Regions from separate parts of the Allobosea sp. NPDC055353 genome, predicted to be linked through region 3. Evidence: predicted binding sites of a transcription regulator. Region 3 holds the regulator's gene; each other region holds the start of a gene.

Region 1 (3,272 bases), 510 kb from region 3:
GGCGTCGGTCTTGGCGCCGGTCATGCGGGCGCGGGCGAAGGAGGCCGGGCCGTAGGAGGCGATGTGGATGTTGCCGGCGCGCTGACCTTCGATGATCGCGGCATAGTCGTTGGCGATGCGCAGGGTGACCTTGGTGCCGAGCTCCCTGGCGAGATACTGCACGAAGGGAGTGTAGCGCTCGGTAACGCCGGAGGCGTTCTCGGAGGGGATGATCGCGAAGACGAGCTCGGGATACTTGGCCTTCCAGTCCTGTGCGAAAGCCGGGGCGGCGGCGAGCGCGAGGCCGGCAACGGCGAGCTTGAGGGTATGACGACGGGTCAGCATCGATGTGCTCCTGGTTGTAGTCGTAGTCGGGATGGTCTTCTCGCGGGGGCGGCCCTCGGGCCGGTCCGGCGATCTCTGGAAATCAGGCGATCTTCTGGCGGACGCGCTTCGCCTCGGAGGCGGCGATGGCGTCGAGCGCATCCAGCGCCTCGGCGCCGGCATCCTTGGCCTCGATGCCGTAGAGCTCGGCGGCGACCTCGCGGGTCAGCGCCTGCGGCACGTCGTCGAACACGACCTTGCCGGCGGACATCCCGATCAGCCGGTCACAGTATTTCGCGGCGATGTCGAGGTCGTGCAGGTTGCACATCACGGTGATGCCGTCCTCGCGATTGATGCGGAACAGCGCGTCCATGACGACCTGGGTGTTGCGCGGGTCGAGCGAGGCGATCGGCTCGTCGGCGAGGATGATGCGCGGCTCCTGGACGAGGGCGCGGGCGATGGCGACGCGCTGCTGCTGGCCGCCGGAGAGGGTCTCGGCGCGCTGCGCCAGCAAGTGGCCCATATCGAGACGTTCGAGTGCCGCGATGGCGCGGATCTTGTCGTCCTCGGAGAAGCTCTTGACCAGCGTCAGCGCCGCGGAGCGGTGGTTCAGGCGGCCGAGCAGGACATTGGTCAGCACGTCGAGGCGGCCGACGAGGTTGAACTGCTGGAAGATCATCGCCGTGTCGCGGCGCCAGCGCCGCAGCGAGGCGCCCTTCAGGCCGGTGACGTCCTGCTCTTCGCAGACGATCCGGCCGGAGGTCGGCTCTGTCAGGCGGTTCAGCATGCGCAGCAATGTCGACTTGCCGGCGCCGGAGGGGCCGATCACGCCGATCATCTCTCCCTTCGGGACGGTCAGGGTGACAGCGTCGACCGCGTTCCTGTCGCCAAAGCGCTTGGTCAGACCTTCGATGCGCAGCATGAAACGGTTCTCGGGCACGATGCGGGCATGAGCGCGTCCCCGTCCGGCCAGGGCCGGAGTGGCGGGCGTCTCGATCGCGGCGAGCCCTAACGGCTGCGGATGACAGCGGCGTGACGGCCCGGACATGAGCGATTTGTGCCCCCGTGAGCCGGTCAACGTTTCGTGAGGTCTCCAGAATGCGCTTGGACGATCCGCGGCTTACCGGCAGGATGACGGTGGATGCTTGTGTGCGGCGGAGATGCCCGTGGCGGCGGGCCTCTTATCGGCAGGCTTCTTGTCGGCAAGCATCTTGCATCGATGCTGCGAGGCCGGATCGATGCGGCATCGGCACAGAAACTGCGGTTTTTGTGCCGCTGTGGCGCGCCGGCATCTTAGCAACGCCTTTCGTTCCATTTAAGACCAATGGGCGGCAACGGAGCCTCCAGCCTGATGAAGCGGTTCGTTCTTCTTGTTCTCGTCGCCGCCATCGCGGGCGGCGGCTACTATGCTTACCGCAACCAGCGCGCCGGCACGCAGCAGGCCCAGGCGAGCGCGGTCTCCGGGCCGCGCGCCGTGCCGGTCGAGGTTGCCTCGATCGAGGTCATGACCGTCAGCGAGGAGGTCGAGGCGCTCGGCACGCTCGCCGCCGACGAATCCGTAGTGATCGCGCCCGAGATCGCCGGCCGCGTCATCGCGCTCGGCTTCAAGGAAGGCGAGCGCGTCAAGGCAGGCCAGGATCTCGTCAAGCTCGACACCGCGATCCTCGATGCCGAACTCAAGCAGGCGCAGGCCGATCTCAGCCTCGCCCGGGATACCCATGAGCGGCTGCGGGCGCTGGTCCAGCGCGGTTCGGGCACGCAGGTCGCGCTCGACGAAGCCGGCGCGAAGCTTGCTTCGAGCGAGGCACGCATCCAGCTGGCCAAGGCCAAGCTGGCGCAGTCGACCATCGTGGCGCCGTTCAGCGGCGTCGTCGGACTGCGCTCGGTCGGCGTCGGCGATTACGTCTCCGTCGGCAAGCCCTTGATCACGCTGACCAGCATCGATCCGATCAAGATCGATTTCCGCGTGCCCGAGATCTATCTCAGCCGCCTCAAGGTCGGCCAGCCCGTGCAAATGGGCGTCGACGCGGTTCCGGACCGGAAATTCCAGGGGCAGATCTACGCGATTGACCCGGTGGTCGACGTCAATGGCCGGGCGATCCGCCTGCGTGCCAACATCCCGAACGCCGATCTCGCGCTGAAGCCTGGCCTTTTCGCCCGCCTCGCCATCACCATCGACCAGCGCCAGAACGCGATCGTCGTGCCGGAGATGGCGGTCGTGCCGGATGCGGTCGGCAAGATGGTCTACGTCGTCGACCAGGGCAAGGCGAAGCGCGTCACCGTCGAATTGGGCAAGCGTCTGCCGGGGAAGGTGGAGATCGTCAGCGGGCTGACGCCCGGCATGCAGATCATCACCGCCGGCCAGATGCGGCTGCGCGACGGCGCCGCCGTCGCGATCAAGGACAAGGTCGTCCGGACGAGCCAGCTCTAGGGCATTTCCGCGTTTCCCGCGAATGCTCCACCTCCTTGTTTTGTCGCATTTTCTGCACGCGAACCGGCATCCACCTCGCCCGAAAATGCTCTAGGACCGGCCCCTCATGAGCCTCTTCGAACTCTTCGTCCGCCGGCCCGTTCTCTCGACGGTGCTGAGCCTGTTGGTGATCCTGATCGGCATCGTCTCCTATGGCCGCCTGACGATCCGCGAATACCCGAATATCGACGAGCCCGTGGTCTCGGTCCGAACCGATTATCGCGGCGCCTCGGCGGAGATCATCGAGACGCAGGTCACGCAGATCCTCGAGAATTCGATCGCCGGCATCGAAGGCATCGAGATCATCTCCTCGACCAGCCGCCAAGAGCGCAGCTTCATCCAGGTGCGCTTCCGGCCCGATGTCGATCCCGACGTCGCGGCCTCCGACGTGCGCGACCGCGTCAGCCGCGTGCGCAGCCGCATCCCGGAAGAGATCGAGGAGCCGGTCATCGCCAAGGTCGAGGCCGATGCGCAGCCGATCCTTTATCTCTCGCTGACC
Region 2 (3,272 bases), on a different contig from region 3:
GCCCGCGCCCGGCGAGGTAACGCATCAGATGCGAGGCGCCATAGGTCCAGGGTGCGCATTCATCGGTGCGCTTCATCCGGTTGATCAGGCTGCCGAGCTCGGGCGCGGCGATGGTGACGATGTCCCCGTATTTATGGGTGAAGCCGCCGCCGGGCGCATCGCGATCCTTGATCGGCGCGAACATGGTGCCGAGATAGAGCGCCGCCCCGTCCGGATACTGGTGATGCGGGCCGATCATCTGGGCGGCGAGATCGGCCGGGTCGCGGCTGATCTTCGCGATCGAGGAGGTGCCTTCCAGCCGGAAGCCGTCCTGCCCCTCGACCGTCAGCGTCACCGTCGTCCGGCGGACATGGTCGAGCGTGAAGCCGGCATCGAACAGGCGGATGAAGGGGCCGACCGCCGCGGCGGCGTTGTTGTCCTTGGCCTTGCCGAGCAGCAGGGCCGAGCGGCCCTCGACATCGCGCAGGTTGACGTCGTTGCCGAGCGTGGCGCCGACGATCCGTCCATCCGAGGCGACGATCAGCACGATCTCCGGCTCGGGATTGTTCCAGCTCGAGGCCGGATGCAGGCCGGCATCCGCGCCGGTGCCGACCGTCGACATCGGCGGCGCCTTGGTGAAGATCTCGGCATCCGGCCCGATCCCGACTTCGAGATACTGGCTCCAGGCGCCCTGCTTGATCAGCACCTCCTTGAGATGCATCGCCTCGGGCGAGCCGGGCTTCAGCTTGGAGAGATCGTCGCCAATGAGCTTGCCGATCTCCTCGCGGATCGTCGCGGCGGCGGCCGGGTTGCCGCGCGCCTTCTCCTCGATCACGCGCTCCAGCATCGAGACCGCGAAGGTGACGCCGGCCGCCTTCACCGCCTGCAGGTCGAGCGGCGAGAGCAGCCAGGGCCGCGTAAGGTCGCGGCCGTCCACAGGCGTGTTGGCGAGGATGTCGGCGAGCGAACCGATCGCCTCGCCCTGGGCCGCCCGCAGCGCCGCCGCCGGATCGGCGTCCTCGCAGAGGTCGCGGCTGGTCGCGAAGCTCGCGGTGACATCGATCACCTGCCCGCCGCGCAGCGTCACTACGGCTGGCCCGCCGAGATCGGGACGCCAGACGCGGCCCGCGAGCGCGGCGGCCTCGGCATCCGCGGGCAGGGTCGTGGTCACGGCAAGGTCGAGGCTGGGCATGGCGGCATCCACAGGCGGATTCGGATCGGGGAGCGCAGATCAGCCGGTTCCGTCGGAATGTGCAAGCGAGAGGCCGTCACGGTCGATGCCGGACCTCCGACCGAGACCATAGGCGGATTGCGCGGGTCGTCATCGATTTGTCATTGAAATGTCGCCTGCGCTTCATGCTAGCTTGCGCACCAACGACAAGAACCGCGGCGGCGCCCGCCCGCGGAAGGGAGATATTCCATGAGCATCAAATCGCGCATCCTGATGTCGGTCGCGGCCTTTGCGCTGGCCGGCGCCTCGCCGGCCCTCGCGCAGACCGAAATCCAGTGGTGGCACGCGCTGACCGGCGCCAATAACGACGTCGTCGTCAAGCTCTCCGAGGATTTCAACGCCTCGCAGAAGGATTACAAGGTCGTTCCGGTCTACAAGGGCTCCTATCCCGACACGCTGAACGCCGGCATCGCCGCCTTCCGCGCCGGCCAGGCGCCGCATATCCTGCAGGTCTTCGAGGTCGGCACCGGCACGATGATGTCGGCCAAGGGCGCGATCAAGCCGGTCCACGAGATGATGAAGGAAGCCGGCGAGAAATTCGATCCGAGCGCCTATCTGCCGGCGATCAGCGGCTATTATTCGACGGCCAAGGGCGAGATGCTCTCGATGCCGTTCAACTCCTCGTCGATGGTGATGTGGTACAACAAGGACGCCTTCAAGAAGGCGGGCCTCGACCCCGAGAAGCCGCCGAAGACCTGGCCCGAGACCTTCGAGGCCGCCAAGAAGCTGAAGGCCGCCGGCTACGACAAATGCGGCGTCTCGAACGCCTGGGCGCCCTGGGCCAATATCGAGCAGTTCGGGGCCTGGCACAACATCGCGCTCTCGACCAAGGTCAACGGCATGGCCGGCGCCGATGCCGTGCTGAACTTCAACAAGAGCCCGGCCTTCCTGAAGCACTGGACCAACCTGGTCGAGCTGCAGAAGGACAAGACCTATGACTATTCCGGCCGCACCAATAATGGCGAAGGCCGCTTCACCTCGGGCGAATGCCCGATCTTCCTGACCTCCTCCGGCTTCTTCGGAAACGTCAAGGCGAACGCCAAGTTCGACTGGGCCAACGCCGCGATGCCGTACTATCCCGACGTGCAGGGCGCTCCGCAGAACTCGATCATCGGCGGTGCTTCGCTCTGGGTGATGGGCGGCAAGAAGGCGAACGAATACAAGGGCGTCGCCAAGTTCTTCACCTTCCTCTCGAATGTCGACCGCCAGGTGAAGCTGCATACCGAGTCGGGCTACCTGCCGATCACCAAGGCAGCCTATGAGAAGGTCAAGGCGTCCGGCTTCTACAAGGACAAGCCCTATCTCGAGACCCCGATCCTCGAGCTGACCAACAAGCCCCCGACCGACAACTCGAAGGGCCTGCGCTACGGCAGCCTCGTCCAGATCCGCGACATCTGGTCGGAGGAGCTGGAGGCGGCGCTGAACGGCCAGAAGTCGCCGCAGGCGGCGCTGGACGCCGCGGTCGAGCGCGGCAACCAGATGCTGCGCCAGTTCGAGCGCACCGCGGCCCGCTGATAGCGCTTGCATATCCAAGGCCATCCCGGACAGATGTGTTCGGGATGGCCGTTTCGTTCCAGGGAAGCCGATGCAGAAGAACGCATATTTCAAGGGGCTGACGATCCCCTTCCTGCTGCTTCTGCCGCAGCTCGCGATCACCATCGTGTTCTTCTACTGGCCGGCGAGCCAGGCGGTCTGGCAGAGCTTCCTGCTCGAGGATGCCTTCGGCATCTCGACGCAGTTCGTCTGGTTCGAGAACTACCAGGCGCTCTTTGCCGATCCCGGCTATCTCAAGGCCTTCATCAACACCGCCATCTTTTCCACTTTCGTCTGCGTTCTCTCGCTCTCGATCGCGCTGCTCTTCGCCGTGATGGCGGACCGGCAGATCCGCGGTGCCGAGATCTACAAGACCTTGCTGATCTGGCCCTATGCGGTGGCGCCCGCCATCGCCGGCGTGCTCTGGCTCTTCATGTTCGATCCCTCGCTCGGCATGCTCGCGCGTGGCCTGCAATCGCTGGGCATCCCGTGGAATCCGCGCCTCAACGGCAACCACGCCATGCTGCTG
Region 3 (3,272 bases):
TTCGGCCGCGATGTCGCGCTCGTCGCCGCGCCGAGCCTGATCGAGCGGATGGGCGGTTTCCGCCGCGCCGCCGATATCCAGAAGATGACCCTGCTGCAGCACTACCAGATGCCGGCCTTCTGGGCCGAGTTCACCGAAGCCCATGACCTGCGCGGCGCGGTGCCGGAGCATACCGTGCGCTACGGCTATTATTCCGTGATCACCAGCGCCGCCGTCGCCGGCCTCGGCCTCGCGCTGGCGCCACGCTGCTACGTCGCCGACGAGTTGGCCTCCGGCGCGCTCGTCAATCCGCTGGGGCTCGGCTTCACCAGCGCCACCGGCTGCTGGCTGACGCGGCCGCTCGAACAGCCGCCGCGGCCGGGGCTGGATGCCTTCATCGCCTGGCTGCGGGCCGAGGCCGAGAGCTTCGACGCAGCGACGCGCGCCCCGCCCGCTTCCACCTGATCCGCCCGGCGAAACCTCCCCCTCGCCGGCGCGTTGTCACCCGAGGAGGAGGAGCCATGCTCACCATTCTGCCCGCCCCGGACCATGTCGCCGCCTATCGGCTGTCGCAGACGCTCACGGCTGAGGATCTCGACGCCATCATGGCCGATATCGACGCCCGGCTCACACGCCACGAGAAGCTCGGCATCCTCGCCGACATGACCGATTTCACCGACATGACGCTGGCCGCGGCCTGGAAGGACGCGCGCTACAGCCTCGGCAAGCTCTGGGAGCTCCGGCGCTTCCCGAAGGAGGCGGTGATCACCGACAAGGGCTGGCTCGCCGGCTTCGTCGATCTGCTCGACCCGGCGATCCCCTTCGTCAAGGTCCGCGCCTTCAAGCCCGAGGACTATGACAAGGCATTGACCTGGGCCGGCGATATCGAGGGCGGCCCGAACGCCTGAGGCTTACGCAGTTCCGCTGCGCGCGAAGGTCTCGTCGAAGGCGTAGCCGGCGCCGCGTACGGTGCGCAGCGGGTCCTTGGCGTCGCCCGGCGTGATCGCCTTGCGCAGCCGCCCGACATGGACGTCCACCGTGCGCTCGTCGATATAGACGTCGCGGCCCCAGACGGCGTCGAGAAGCTGGGCGCGCGAATAGACCCGGCCCGGCGCCTGCATCAGGAACTCGAGCAGGCGGAACTCGGTCGGGCCGAGATGCAGTTCGCTCCCCGCGCGCCGGACGCGCCGCGTCGTACGGTCGAGCTCGAGATCGCCGGCCGCGAGCAGCCCTGCGACATGGCCTGGCTTCGCCCTGCGAAGAAGCGCCTGGATGCGGGCGATCAGCTCCGGCAGCGAGAACGGCTTCACGACATAGTCGTCGGCGCCGGTCGCAAGGCCGCGCACGCGCTCGGTCTCCTCGCCGCGCGCCGTCAGCATGATGATCGGCACGCGCTCGGTGTCGCGGCGCGAGCGGAGGCGGCGGCAGAGCTCGATGCCGGACAATCCCGGCAGCATCCAGTCGAGCAGGACCAGATCGGGCGTTGAATCGCGCAGATGCAGCTCGGCGTCATCCCCGCGCGCGACGCTGTCGACCTCGAAGCCCTCGGCTTCGAGGTTGTAGCGCAGCAGCAGGGTGAGCGGCTCCTCGTCCTCGACGATCAGGATACGTGCGGCCATGTTGGCTTTGACCTCAGCTTCCCGTCACCGCTTCGACCTCGATATTGGTCGTGTCGAGCTTCGGGCGGTTCGCATCGAGAGAATCGCCGGTGACGAGGTAATGGATCGTCTCGGCGATATTGGTGGTGTGGTCGCCGATGCGCTCGATGTTCTTGGCGCAGAACAGCAGATGCGTGCAGAAGGTGATGTTGCGCGGATCTTCCATCATATAGGTCAGGAGTTCGCGGAACAGCGAGGTGTAGAGCGCGTCGATCTCGTCGTCGCGCTTCCAGACCTCGAGCGCCTTCTGCTCGTTGGTCGCGGCATAGGCGTCGAGCACGTCCTTGAGCTGGGCCTGCACGAGGCGGCTGATATGCTCGAGGCCGACGACGGCGCGATGCGGCGGCTGGAACTGGCCGGCGATGGCGACGGCGCGCTTGGCGATGTTCTTGGCGAGATCGCCGACGCGCTCGATGTCGGATGCGAGGCGGATCGCCGAGATCAGCTCGCGCAGGTCCTGCGCCAGCGGCTGGCGGCGGGCGATGGTGAGCACCGCCTTCTCCTCCACCTCGCGCTGGAGGTTGTCGAGGCGCTGGTCGGCCGAGATGATCTTCTGGGCGAGCGCGGTGTCGCGGCGCACCAGCGCAACCGTGGAATCGCCCAGCATGCGCTCGGCCATGCCGCCCATTTCGGCGAGGCTGCGGCGGATGCCTTCGAGATCGGCGTCGTAGGAGCGGACGATATGGTCGGTCATGGCGTGTTCCTCAGGCGCATCGGCCCGAAAAGTGGAAACCGGTTTTCGGGCAAGCCGATGCGAAACAAAAATGCCGCTTAGCCGAAACGGCCGGTGACGTAGTCCTGGGTCTGCTTCTTGGCGGGATTCATGAAGATCGTGTTGGTCGGCGCGAACTCGATGACCTCGCCGAGATACATGAACGCCGTGTACTGCGAGATGCGGGCCGCCTGCTGCATGTTGTGCGTGACGATGGCGATGGTGAAGTCGCTCTTCAACTGCTCCAGCAGGTCCTCGATCTTGCCGGTCGAGATCGGGTCGAGCGCCGAGGTCGGCTCGTCGAACAGGATCACCTCCGGCTTCTGCGCGATGGTGCGCGCGATGCACAGGCGCTGCTGCTGGCCGCCGGAGAGGCCCATGCCGGAGCTCTTCAGCTTGTCCTTGACCTCGTCCCAGAGCGCGGCGCGGCGCAGCGCGCCCTCGACGCGGTCGTCGAGCTCCGACTTCGGCGGCTTCTCGTAGAGGCGGATGCCGAAAGCGACGTTATCGTAGATCGACATCGGGAACGGCGTCGGCTTCTGGAAGACCATGCCGACGCGCGAGCGCAATTCATTCACATCGACGTCGTTGGAGATGATGTTGCGGCCGTCGAGCATGATCTGCCCCTCGGCACGCTGCTCCGGATAGAGCGAGTAGATCCGGTTGAAGATGCGCAGCAGGGTCGACTTGCCGCAGCCCGACGGGCCGATCAGCGCCGTGACGTGGCGGTCGCGGAAGTCGAGATTGATGTTCTTCAGCGCCTTGTGCTCGCCATAGTAGAAATCGAGGTTCTTCACCGCGATCCGGACGGGCGCCTCGGCATCGAGCGACTGGGGGGAGAGTTCAAGGGTCGAAAGCATCGACATTAAGTCCTCAAGGTCGGTCGCGACCGGGTTGGTTTCAAGCCCTACTTGCTGCCGGCG

The links. Region 3 encodes PhoB, which activates phosphate uptake and scavenging genes when phosphate is short. Its sites were predicted from a motif close to TGTCATNNANCTGTCAT; they were not measured.
Region 1: the regulator PhoB is predicted to act here: its motif matches at 1,325-1,341, upstream of phnC (phosphonate ABC transporter ATP-binding protein).
Region 2: the regulator PhoB is predicted to act here: its motif matches at 1,299-1,315, upstream of ugpB (sn-glycerol-3-phosphate ABC transporter substrate-binding protein UgpB).

Annotation. Positions count from the first base shown of each region.
Region 1 covers NZ_JBSHMC010000002.1:1,442,107-1,445,378, reverse strand. The annotation lists gene phnD (phosphonate ABC transporter substrate-binding protein) at 1-324, opposite strand, end outside; gene phnC (phosphonate ABC transporter ATP-binding protein) at 407-1,225, opposite strand; gene ACWIEX_RS20155 (efflux RND transporter periplasmic adaptor subunit) at 1,655-2,734, shown strand; gene ACWIEX_RS20150 (efflux RND transporter permease subunit) at 2,841-3,272, shown strand, end outside.
Region 2 covers NZ_JBSHMC010000003.1:256,311-259,582, reverse strand. The annotation lists gene ACWIEX_RS21765 (fumarylacetoacetate hydrolase family protein) at 1-1,171, opposite strand, end outside; gene ugpB (sn-glycerol-3-phosphate ABC transporter substrate-binding protein UgpB) at 1,400-2,725, shown strand; gene ugpA (sn-glycerol-3-phosphate ABC transporter permease UgpA) at 2,796-3,272, shown strand, end outside.
Region 3 covers NZ_JBSHMC010000002.1:932,522-935,793, forward strand. The annotation lists gene ACWIEX_RS17815 (LysR family transcriptional regulator) at 1-444, shown strand, start outside; gene ACWIEX_RS17820 (SpoIIAA family protein) at 501-887, shown strand; gene phoB (phosphate regulon transcriptional regulator PhoB) at 891-1,598, opposite strand; gene phoU (phosphate signaling complex protein PhoU) at 1,612-2,331, opposite strand; gene pstB (phosphate ABC transporter ATP-binding protein PstB) at 2,409-3,215, opposite strand; gene pstA (phosphate ABC transporter permease PstA) at 3,257-3,272, opposite strand, start outside.